Regions from separate parts of the Streptomyces sp. NPDC060366 genome, predicted to be linked through region 1. Evidence: riboswitches for the same ligand, from Rfam matches in the RefSeq annotation. Region 1 holds a riboswitch; the other holds the start of a gene.
The links. A riboswitch is a leader RNA that binds a small molecule or an ion and turns the genes downstream of it on or off. The one in region 1 is predicted to bind cyclic di-AMP.
Positions count from the first base shown of each region.

Region 1 (5,356 bases):
GCACACCATGAACCGTCCTTCCGCCCGTTACGTCCTGCCCGAGTTCACCGAGCGGACCTCCACCGGCACGCGGTCGCTCGACCCGTACTCCAAGCTCTTCGAAGGCCGGATCATCTTCCTCGGCACCGCCCTTGACGACACCTCGGCGAACGACGTGATCGCCCAGCTGCTCCAGCTCGAATACTCGGCGCCCGACCAGGACATCGCCCTCTACATCAACTCCCCCGGCGGCTCCCTCAGCGCCATGTCCGCCGTGTACGACACGATGCAGGTCGTCGGCTGCGACGTGGCGACCACCTGTCTCGGCCAGGCGGTGTCGACCGCCGCCGTCCTGCTGGCCGCCGGGGCGCCCGGCAAGCGGATGGCACTGCCCGGCGCGCGTGTCGTACTCCAGCAGCCGGGGATCGAGGAGCCCGTACGCGGCCAGCCGTCCGATCTCGCCATCCACGCCGAGGAGTTGCTGCGACTGCGGGCCCTGATGGCGCACATGCTGGTGCGGCACACCGGCCGGAGCGCCGAGCGGATCGACAACGACATCGACCGGGACACGATCTTCGACGCGCCGGGCGCCCTGGAGTACGGCCTGGTGGACCATGTCGCACAGGACCGCAGGGCGTCCCTCGGCCTCAACTCCCCCCGGTGAGCGCCCGATGCTGCCGGAACTGCCGCCGCTGCCCGCGCTGACCCGCGCCGAGGGCGACTTCGTCGACAGTTATCTCCAGGTCGTCGACCTGGTGGGCCGGATCAATCCGTCGCGGGGCGACGACACGTACGGCGCGCTGCGCGCCGCACAGGCCCTGGTGGCCAGGGCCGCCGAACTGCGCGACGCGCTGACGCTGATGCACGCCAGAGGCGAGAGGGAGTTGCACACGCCGACCCTGGACCGCGCCCTGCGGGTGCTCGACGGGGAGCGCAGGGCCGGGCGTGTCACCATGCCGCCCGGCCCTGCGACTTGATACGGGCCCGGCCCCACGGACCCGCGACACGACACGAACCGGCGGCCGACCGCCCCGTATGGACGCGTCCGTACGGGAATTGCCCGCTCGTTCGGCGTATCGACGCGCCCGCCGAGATCGGGACGGCGAGTTGCGACGGGTGATCGGCCGTCCGGCCGTAACACACCGCTGCGTCGCAGGTACAGCGCGTGAGTGGTCATATCAGCCGTTCACCGAATCGCCCACAGGGGCCCAAATAGCCCAAAAGTGACGAGGGTCACATCCAGTCGTTGCGGCTCGGAATTTCGCTGATGCCGCGTCAAGATCCGTTGGACGACAAGCCCCCGCCACCTCGGCGGGGCGGTCCGGGTGGACGCCGAGTCCTGCCGCCGCTCCGGATGACTGGTCGACACGAGTGGATCGGCAGGAGTGGAGGACCCGAGCAGTTCGGGGCGTTCCGACCATGGACCGCTCCTCGGGGTGAAGCCGCGCGAGCGGCCGGACATCTTCGCCTGTCCGAACCCGACAGGTCATCCTTCACAGGCGGCTGACGAAGGGTTGCGCATGTCCGCGCAGACGCATGTCCCGTCGCTGCTCTCCCGGGCCGGTACCGCATCGGTCCTCCTCGCCGCCGTCGGCGGCACGATGCTGGCGCCCGGCGCCGTGTCCGAGGCGCACGCCCAGCACGCCGCCGCCGCCAAGGCTCTCCATGTGGCCGCTTCCAAGAAGGGCGCGCCGTACAAGCACGGGGCGGCTGGTCCGCACCGGTTCGACTGCTCGGGCCTGACGGTGTTCTCGTACAAGAAGGCGGGCAAGTCGCTGCCGCGCACGGCGCAGCAGCAGTACAACAAGTCGCGCCACATCCCGGCCTCCAGCCGCAAACGGGGCGACCTGGTCTTCTTCCACTACGGAAACAGCGTCTACCACGTCGGGATCTACGCCGGAGCCGGCAAGATCTGGCATTCGCCGAAGTCGGGCCAGGTGGTGCGGCTGGAGCGCATCTGGTCGAAGAGCGTCTGGTACGGCCGCGTCCGCTGACGCCCGGCGGGTGGCGGGCCGTGCGCGGTAGCCGGTGCGCTGTTCCGGTGCGCGGGTGCGGCGGGTCAGCCCGGGGCGGGGACCGTCCAGGGCAGGGTGATCCAGACCGTCTTGCCGCCGTCCGCCGTGGGAGTGACGGACAGTCCGCCGCCGTACTCGGCGGTCAGCGCCCGGATGATGACCATGCCACGGCCGTTGTCCTGCTGGACCGCGGCCGGGAGCCGCCGCGGCCACCGCGGATGGCTGTCGGTGACTCCGACGCGCAGCCGTTCGTCGCGCTCCAGCGTGACGTCGACCGTGAAGGTCGGTGACGTCCCGAAGGTGTGCTGCACGGCGTTGGTCGCCAGCTCCGAGATGATCAGGCGAACCGTTTCGGCGGTCTCGGCGTCGTCGGGCAGGCCCCACTCCGAGAGGACGCGCGCGACATATCTGCGTGCCTCCGGTACCGAGGCGGGATCGCTCGGCAGGGTGACGGATGCTTCCTGATGGTCTGCCATGGCGACGCTGTCCCTTTCCCACCGGGACGCAGACCGACCTACGGCAGATGCCCGCGAGTACGTCCCCGGATTGCGCTTCGCGACACACTGCCATCAACGGCACCCGGCGCACGGGCGATCCGCCGGGATACGGCCCCGGTTGTCGCTCTAAGCGGTGAACCCTGCTACGCGCAAACGTATTTGAGCGGGCTCAAGTTTCCGGCCCCGGCGACCGAGGTGGGACACCCGTGGGCGGGCACCTACGCGTGCGTCAGACGGCCCGCCCCACGGCACCGGCGGGCGCGGTCGCGACGATCGTCGCGAGCGCCGCGGCGACCTGCCGGTCCGTCAGATCCGCACGGGCCGTGAGCCTGATCCGGGAGATCCCGTCCGGCACCGACGGCGGCCGGAAGCAGCCCACCACCAGCCCCGCGGCCCGGCAGTCGGCGGCCCAGCGCACGGCCGCGTCCGGGGAGGGCGCCCGGACGGAGACGACGGCCGCGTCCGGGCGTACGGCGGTCAGCCCCGCCCCGGTCAGCCCCTGGTGCAGCGCGTGCGCCACCGCCCGCGCCCGGACCGCCAGCGACGGGTCCTCGCGCAGCAGCCGCAGGCTCGCGAGCGCGGCGCCCACGGCGGCCGGCGCCAGTCCGGTGTCGAAGATGAACGACCGCGCGGTGTTGACGAGTTGGTCGATGACCCGGGCCGGCCCCAGGACCGCGCCGCCCTGGCTGCCCAGCGACTTGGAGAGCGTGACGGTGGCGACGGTCCCCGGGTCGCCCGCCAGACCCGCCGCGTGGACGGCGCCACGGCCGCCGTCGCCCAGCACACCGAGACCGTGGGCGTCGTCCACGAGCAGCGCCGCGCCCCGCGTACGGCACACCTCGGCCAACCGCGCGAGCGGCGCCGCGTCGCCGTCCACCGAGAACACCGAGTCGCTGACGACCAGGGCCCGCGAACCCTCGCGCGCTTCGAGCGTCTTGTCCACGGCCTCCGGGTCCGCGTGCGGTACGACGACGGTCTCGGCGCGCGAGAGACGGCAACCGTCCACGATGGAGGCGTGGTTGGCGGCGTCCGACACGACGAGCGAGCCGCGCGCGGTCAGCGCGGTGAGGGCGGCGAGGTTCGCGGCGTATCCGGACGACAGGACGAGCGCGGCCTCGAAACCGCAGAACGCGGCCAGCTCGCGCTCCAGTTCGGCGTGCAGGGCGGTGCTTCCGGTGACCAGCCGGGAGCCGGTGGCGCCCGCGCCCCAGCGGCGCGCCGCGTCGGCCGCCGCGCCCGTCGTCACGGGGTGGTGCGTGAGCCCCAGGTAGTCGTTGCTCGCCAGATCCAGCAGCGCCGAGCCGGCGTCGCGGGGCCGCAGCGTACGGACGAGACCGGAACGCTCGCGCCGGCGGGCCTCGTCGTCGATCCAGCCGAACGGATCCGGCGGAGCCGACGGGGCGGGCGTGCTCGGCACGGGCGGCGGCTCGGTTGGCACGGCTCAGGTCCTTTTGTAGGCAGCCCACAGACCCTAACCGTGGTCGAACCCGGCTCGAGTGTGGTCATACACACACCTGAATGCACCTGTCTTGTAGGATTCATCCTTGGCCCGGAGGCCCGCCGTAGGCCAGGATCGGCGCCATGGACCTGCTGAACACACTGGTGGAGAAGGGCCTTCGGCGCGAGCTGCCGTCGCGCGAAGAAGCGCTCGCCGTGCTGGCGACCTCCGACGACGATCTGCTCGATGTGGTGGCCGCGGCCGGGAAGGTGCGCCGCCAGTGGTTCGGGCGGCGGGTCAAACTCAATTACCTGGTCAACCTCAAGTCCGGGCTCTGTCCCGAGGACTGCTCGTACTGCTCGCAACGCCTCGGATCCAAGGCCGAGATCCTCAAGTACACCTGGCTCAAGCCCGACGAGGCGTCCAAGGCGGCGGCGGCCGGAGTGGCCGGCGGCGCGAAGCGGGTCTGTCTGGTCGCGAGCGGCCGGGGCCCGACGGACCGGGACGTCGACCGCGTCTCGCAGACCATCGGCGCGATCAAGGAACAGAATGCCGACGTCGAGGTCTGCGCCTGTCTCGGGCTGCTCTCGGAGGGTCAGGCGGAGCGGCTGAAGGCGGCGGGCGCCGACGCGTACAACCACAACCTGAACACGTCCGAGGCGACGTACGGCGACATCACCACCACCCACACCTACGCGGACCGGGTGGAGACGGTGCGGCACGCGCAGGGCGCGGGTCTGTCGGCCTGTTCCGGGCTGATCGCGGGCATGGGCGAGAGCGACGCCGACCTGGTGGACGTGGTCTTCGGACTGCGCGAGCTGGACCCGGACTCGGTACCGGTCAACTTCCTCATCCCCTTCGAGGGCACTCCGCTGGCCGACGAGTGGAATCTGACTCCGCAGCGGGCGCTGCGCATTCTGGCGATGGTGCGGTTCGTCTGCCCCGACGTGGAGGTCAGGCTCGCCGGCGGGCGTGAGGTGCATCTGCGGACGATGCAGCCGCTCGCGCTGCACCTGGTCAACTCGATCTTCCTCGGTGACTACCTCACCAGCGAGGGCCAGGAGGGCAAGGCGGACCTGGACATGATCGCGGACGCCGGGTTCGAGGTGGAGGGCACGGACACGACGACGCTGCCCGGACACCGCGGTGGTGGCTGCGACAGCCCGTGCGCGGGTACGCCGGTGGACGGTGCCGAACCGGCCGGGGCGGACACCGCGTCCGCCCGTACGGACCTGGTGACCGTACGGCGGCGCGGTGCGGGTACGGACCTGGCGCCCAATGCCTGACACATCGGGCGGGGGCGCTCTGGATCCGGACGCGCTGCTGGCGCTGGACCGGGCCCATGTCTGGCATCCCTACGGCCCGATGCCCGGCCGCACCGACCCGCTGGTGGTGGAGTCCGCCTCGGGTGTACGGCTCCGGCTCGC
Region 1 is NZ_JBHXDC010000008.1:107,237-112,592, reverse strand. Features, by position in the region: gene ACFWHU_RS20875 (ATP-dependent Clp protease proteolytic subunit) at 8-643, shown strand; gene ACFWHU_RS20870 (hypothetical protein) at 651-956, shown strand; cyclic di-AMP (ydaO/yuaA leader) riboswitch at 1,313-1,496, shown strand; gene ACFWHU_RS20865 (C40 family peptidase) at 1,500-1,973, shown strand; gene ACFWHU_RS20860 (ATP-binding protein) at 2,039-2,470, opposite strand; gene ACFWHU_RS20855 (8-amino-7-oxononanoate synthase) at 2,721-3,929, opposite strand; gene bioB (biotin synthase BioB) at 4,073-5,215, shown strand; gene ACFWHU_RS20845 (adenosylmethionine--8-amino-7-oxononanoate transaminase) at 5,208-5,356, shown strand, end outside.

Region 2 (5,356 bases), on a different contig from region 1:
GATCGCCCGGATCCTCGACGGCCAACAGGACACGGCCGCCGCACTGCGCACCCATCTCTCGCTGCTGGAACAGGAGCGGGAGCGGGTGGGGCGTCTCATCGCCTCGGTGCGGACCACTCTCCACAAGACCGAGAACGGAGGAGAGCTGATGGCCGAGGAGATTCTCGACGGCTTCGATCACACGCGCTACGAGCGTGAGGTGACCGAGCGGTGGGGCCGGGACGCGTACGAGAAGGGGGACCGCTGGTGGCGTTCGCTGAGCGAGAGCGAGCGGAAGGAGTTCATGGGCCGGCACGAGGACATCGCCCGGGACTGGGGCCGGGCCAGGAAGGACGGCCGCGCCCCCGACAGTGAGGAGGCGCAGGCCCTCGCGCGCCGCCACTACGAGTGGCTGTCGACCACGTCGAACGTCGGCAAGTCGTATGTCATCGGGGTCACCGCGATGTACGTCGACGACCCGCGCTTCGGCCGGAACTACGACAAGTACGAGGAAGGCGCGGCCGTGCTCGTACGGGACGCGATGAAGGTGTACGCCGAGCGCCATCTCACCGACTGACGGCCGCCCCGGCGGCCGGGCCCCGCCGATAGCCCAGTCGGTCGATGGCCGGGTAGCCGCCGGACGCGGAAAGAGTCAGCCTGGGAAGTGCGCGGTACCGTGCGCAGCCGTCGGCGGACCGGGCAGGAGACGACTGGTGGGGCACCTGAGAGACAACGGAGACGACGGGACGGCACGCGGCGGGAGCGACGACCGTTCCGCCGAGGGTGCCGCCCGCCGTCGCCTGTCCGCCAGGACCAGGCTCCGCAGTCTCAGGAACAGCGTCGAGCGCGGGATCCGGCGTAGCCTCCGGCGCGCCGACGCCGGCTTGGGTGAGGCGAGCCGGCCGCCGGAAGACCCCGACTGGGACGACTCCTTTTCCCCCGGCGGGCGTCCCTCCGGCTCCGGTTTCGACCGCCCCCGCAGGGCCAGGCGGCGGCGCGCCCGGCACCGCGCCCGCTCGCCGTATCCGATCGTGGAACTCCTGCCCGGCCTGATCATCGTGGTGGCGATCGTGCTGGACCAGGTGACCCCGACAGCCTTTACGGCTTCCCCGCTCTTCGCGGCGGCGCCGCTGGTGGCCGCCCCGTTCTTCTCGCTCGCGCGCACCCTCGTTGTCGGCATCGTGTCGACCCTGGTCTTCCTGGGGCTGCATCTCGGGACGGGGAATCTGCAGGACACCGCGACGATCAGTCAAGCGCTGAACGTCTTCACGGTCTCCGTCCTCGCGCTGGCCATCAACGGGGTCGTACGCCGCAGCGGTGAACGTCTCGCCTCGGCGCGGGTCATCGCCGAGGCGGCCCAGCGCGCCGTGCTGCCCACACCCGCCGCCCGCATAGGCGGGCTGCACATCGCCGCGCGTTACGAGGCGGCCGAGGAGGGCGCGTTCATCGGCGGTGACCTGTTCGCCGTCCAGGACACGGCGTACGGGGTACGGCTGGTGGTCGGTGACGTACGCGGCAAAGGCATGGGCGCCGTCGAGACCGTGGCCGTCGTCATCGGCGCCTTCCGCGAGGCCGCCGAGCAGGAGAGTTCGCTCGAAGGGGTCGCGCAGCGGCTGGAGCGGGCACTGGCGCGCGAAGGCACCCGGCGCAGCGGGATCGATTTGTTCGAGGGCTTCACCACCGCCGTCCTGGCGGAGATCCCGCATGTCGAGGGCATGGTGCGGGTGGTCAACCGCGGGCACCCGGAGCCGCTGGTGCTCGCCGCCGACGGCGCGCTGACGGTGCTTGCCCCCTCCGACCCGGCGCTGCCGCTCGGGATGGGCGAGCTGGGGGCCTGGCCGGACCGGGCGGACGAGGTCCCGTACGTGTCCGGGTCGACGCTCCTGCTCTACACGGACGGTCTCACCGAGGCGCGCAACGCGGCGGGCGTCTTCTACGACCCGCGCGAACGGCTGGCGGGACGGATCTTCCCCGGCCCCGACGAGCTGCTGGAGGCGATCGTCGGCGACGTACGGCTGCACACCGGCGGCGGCAGTACGGACGACATGGCGCTGCTGGCCGTCAGCCGGCCCACCGCGCGGCAGCCGGAGCGGCGCAGAACGATGCCCGTCGTGCCGTGAGGCGGCTCGTCGCGCCGCCCGCCCCGCACCCCGTCGTGCCGTGATGTCATCTCGACCGGCACGCTGTGTAGTTGAGGCGCACCGCTCCGCATAACATTTGACGCACCGTCAGTTCGAGTGTGTGATCGCACACGGCCTAAGAGTCGATCAACTCGCCCGATTACGCCCGCTTGTGGCCCGGTTGATCCCGGCCGTCATCGCTAACGATCACCCGGAACAGCTTGGAATAAGCCCCGGTCGTCTATTAACGTTCGATAACGCAGCGCGGTTGTCCCAGCCGTCGAAAGAGACGGCACCGTGCGCACGCGCCGAATTCCGCAAGGAAACCGGGGAACCACCAATTGGGGTGAATCGGGCGCCTCTTGCTGCCTCGTGCGGTCAAGAACGCTCGTAGGAGACCTTCCTGCTCCGAACCCGTCAGCTAACCCGGTAGGCGAGAAGGAAGGAAAGGAGAGCGCCCCAGTGGCGTCCAACAGGCCTGCCCCCGAAGCCTCAGCCCCGGCCCATTTCGGCCCCGGCAGCCGGCTCACCGGCACCGATCACAGCAACGGCGAGGCGAACAGGGACTGGGAGGAGTGGAATCCCACCGCGGACTCCATCCGTCCCGTACGCGGCAAGCACCGTGTCGCCAAGCAGCGCAACGCTCTCGCCCGCAGCTCCACGGTCCTCGGAGTAGGCGTCATCGCCGCGGTCGGCGCGGGAGGCATCGCCTCCGCCCAGGACAAGCCCGCGGTCTCGATATCACTTCCCGACGCGATCTCGGACAGTTTTCCCGACGCCAAGTCTCTTCCCGGCGTCGGGTCTTTCATGTCCGACGGGGACAAGAAGAACGACGAGACGCCCTCCCCGCTCACCACGGCGGCCCTCACCGCCGCTGACGCCCAGCAGGGCACCACCGACTCCGGCGAGGCGCTGCGCGCCCGGATCCTCCAGCAGGCCGAGCAGCAGCAGGCCGAGGCCGACGCCGCCCAGAAGGCGAGCGCCGAGACGGCCGCCGCCGAGACGGCCGCGGCCGAGGCCAAGAAGCAGCAGACCGACGCGCAGGAGAAGGCCGCCGAGGCGAAGCGCAAGGCCAAGGAAGCGGCGGAGGCCAAGGCGGAGAAGGAGCGTCTGGAGAAGCTGGCCGCCAGCTTCTCGCTGCCCACCTCCTCGTACACGCTCACCTCCACCTACGGCCAGACCGGCTCCATGTGGTCCTCCGGCCAGCACACCGGCCTGGACTTCGCGGCCCCCACGGGCACGCCCACCAAGGCCGTGCACAGCGCGACCGTCAAGTCGGCCGGCTGGTCGGGGTCCTACGGCTACCGCGTCGTGCTGGAGCTCGAAGACGGTTCGGAGATCTGGTACGCCCACCTGTCCTCGATGACGGTCAGCGCCGGCCAGAAGGTCACCACCGGCGAGACCATCGGACGCGTGGGAGCCACGGGCAACGTCACCGGCCCGCACCTGCACCTGGAGGTGCACACCGCGGGCGGCAGCGGGATCGACCCGCTGAGCTGGCTGCGCAGCAAGGGCCTCGCCCCCTGACCGGATCCGGACCAGGGTCGGATGATCCGGCCCTGTCCCCTCCGGCTTGATCCGAAGAAGCAGGACTCAGCTCCGATACGGGTTGTAGCCGCCGTAGTCGATGTACGGCGGCGGCGTCCACACCCGCCCCGTCGCCCGCGCCGCGTAAGCCAGCGCGGGCGACGCTATTTCCCGGCGCTGCCACATGTGGTGCAGCAGCTCCTGCTCGCGCTCGACGTAGTCCGGGCCCGCCGTGCCGCGCCCCGCCCGGTGGCGCAGGAACGCCAGGGACGTCGCGAACGCCTCGTACTCACCGACCGTGCGGGCCGCGTCGGCCCCGTAGCCGCGCCCCGCGACGGTGCGCGCGATCGAGCGCGCCCGCATCGAGGACAGGGCGAGCGGCTCGGTCTCGGCGAGCCAGCCGGCCGCCGCGTACGCGGGCAACTCGGCGGCGACCGTCCGCAGTTCGCGTTGCCGGCTCCAGATCGCCAGCCAGGTCAGCAGGGCGAAGGCGGGAACCATGAACGCCGCGTACACCGCGTAGAAGCCGTACGGGCCGAACAGCGAGGAGGAGCCGTTCCACAGCGCGTGCGTGCCCATGGCCAGCACGAGGCCGAGGACCGGCATCAGCCGGCGGCGGAAGCGCTGGCGGCGAGTGGCGAGCGCGGCGATACCGAAGCCGATGCCCGTCAGCACCGTGAAGAGTGGATGCGCGAACGGCGACATCACGACCCGTACGAAGAAGGTCGCCGCGGTCACGGACGCCAGGCCCGAGTTGCCGATCTGCTGGTCCTCGCCGAAGGCGCTGCCGAGATAGAGGATGTTCTCGGTGAAGGCGAAACCGGTCGCGGTGAAGCCGGCGACGACGACTCCGTCGACGAGACCGGTGAAGGACTGCCGTCGGAAGAGGAAGATCAGCAGGATCGCGGCGGCCTTCGCGCTCTCCTCGACGATCGGCGCGACCACGGTGGCGCCCAGGGACTCCGCGCCGCTGGGATCGGCGGTGGCGGTGGCTATCCACTCGGTCGCGAAGGAGTTCGCCGTTATCGCCACGAGGGCGGCGGCGCAGGCGCCCCAGGCGAAGGAGAAGAGCAGATTCCGCCAGGGGCCCGGCTCGACCCGGTCCAGCCAGCGGAAGGCCGCCATCAGCAGCGGCACGGGCAGGATCGCCAGACCGAGACCGACCAGGAAGCCCTGGGTACCGGTCTGTTCCCGTACGAGCGACAGGATCAGCAGACCGCACAGGGCGAGCAGGATGACCACCGCGCCCGCGCGTACGGCCGGGTGCCGCCAGACGGAGCGGCGCGGCCGGTAGCGCCAGCGGGAACGCTCCGGCACGGCGGCCCACATGTCACCGAGCCGCTGCTGCTGCTCGTACGCGGGGATCGCCGGGTGCGTCGGTGCGGGCGCGGTCGTGGGTGGGTGCGGGTCTGTTCGCGGGTGCGCGTGCTTGGGCCGGTGCTCGTGCGGGGGCGGTCGGAACGGTTCGGACACCTACTGACCCTAACGAGCGGCACCGACAACTCGCGACGGTGCCCGGCTCGTCCCGGCCCGCCCCGACGCCTTGCTGCTACGCCGCCGCGCCGTCCGCGACCCGGCGGAAGAGCAGGTCGCGCACCGCATGCCCCTTCTCCAGGCCCTGGCCCTCGAACCGGGTGAGCGGCCGGAAGTCGGGACGCGGCGCGTAACCGGTGTCCGGGGACGTGTTCTCGTAGGCGGGGTGCGCGGTCAGCACGTCGAGCATCTGCTCG
Region 2 is NZ_JBHXDC010000004.1:15,761-21,116, reverse strand. Features, by position in the region: gene ACFWHU_RS12630 (MerR family transcriptional regulator) at 1-556, shown strand, start outside; gene ACFWHU_RS12625 (PP2C family protein-serine/threonine phosphatase) at 693-2,099, shown strand; cyclic di-AMP (ydaO/yuaA leader) riboswitch at 2,396-2,550, shown strand; gene ACFWHU_RS12620 (M23 family metallopeptidase) at 2,562-3,626, shown strand; gene ACFWHU_RS12615 (PrsW family intramembrane metalloprotease) at 3,693-4,955, opposite strand; gene trmB (tRNA (guanosine(46)-N7)-methyltransferase TrmB) at 5,176-5,356, opposite strand, start outside.
Region 2: another riboswitch for cyclic di-AMP. It lies ahead of ACFWHU_RS12620 (M23 family metallopeptidase); the one in region 1 lies ahead of ACFWHU_RS20865 (C40 family peptidase).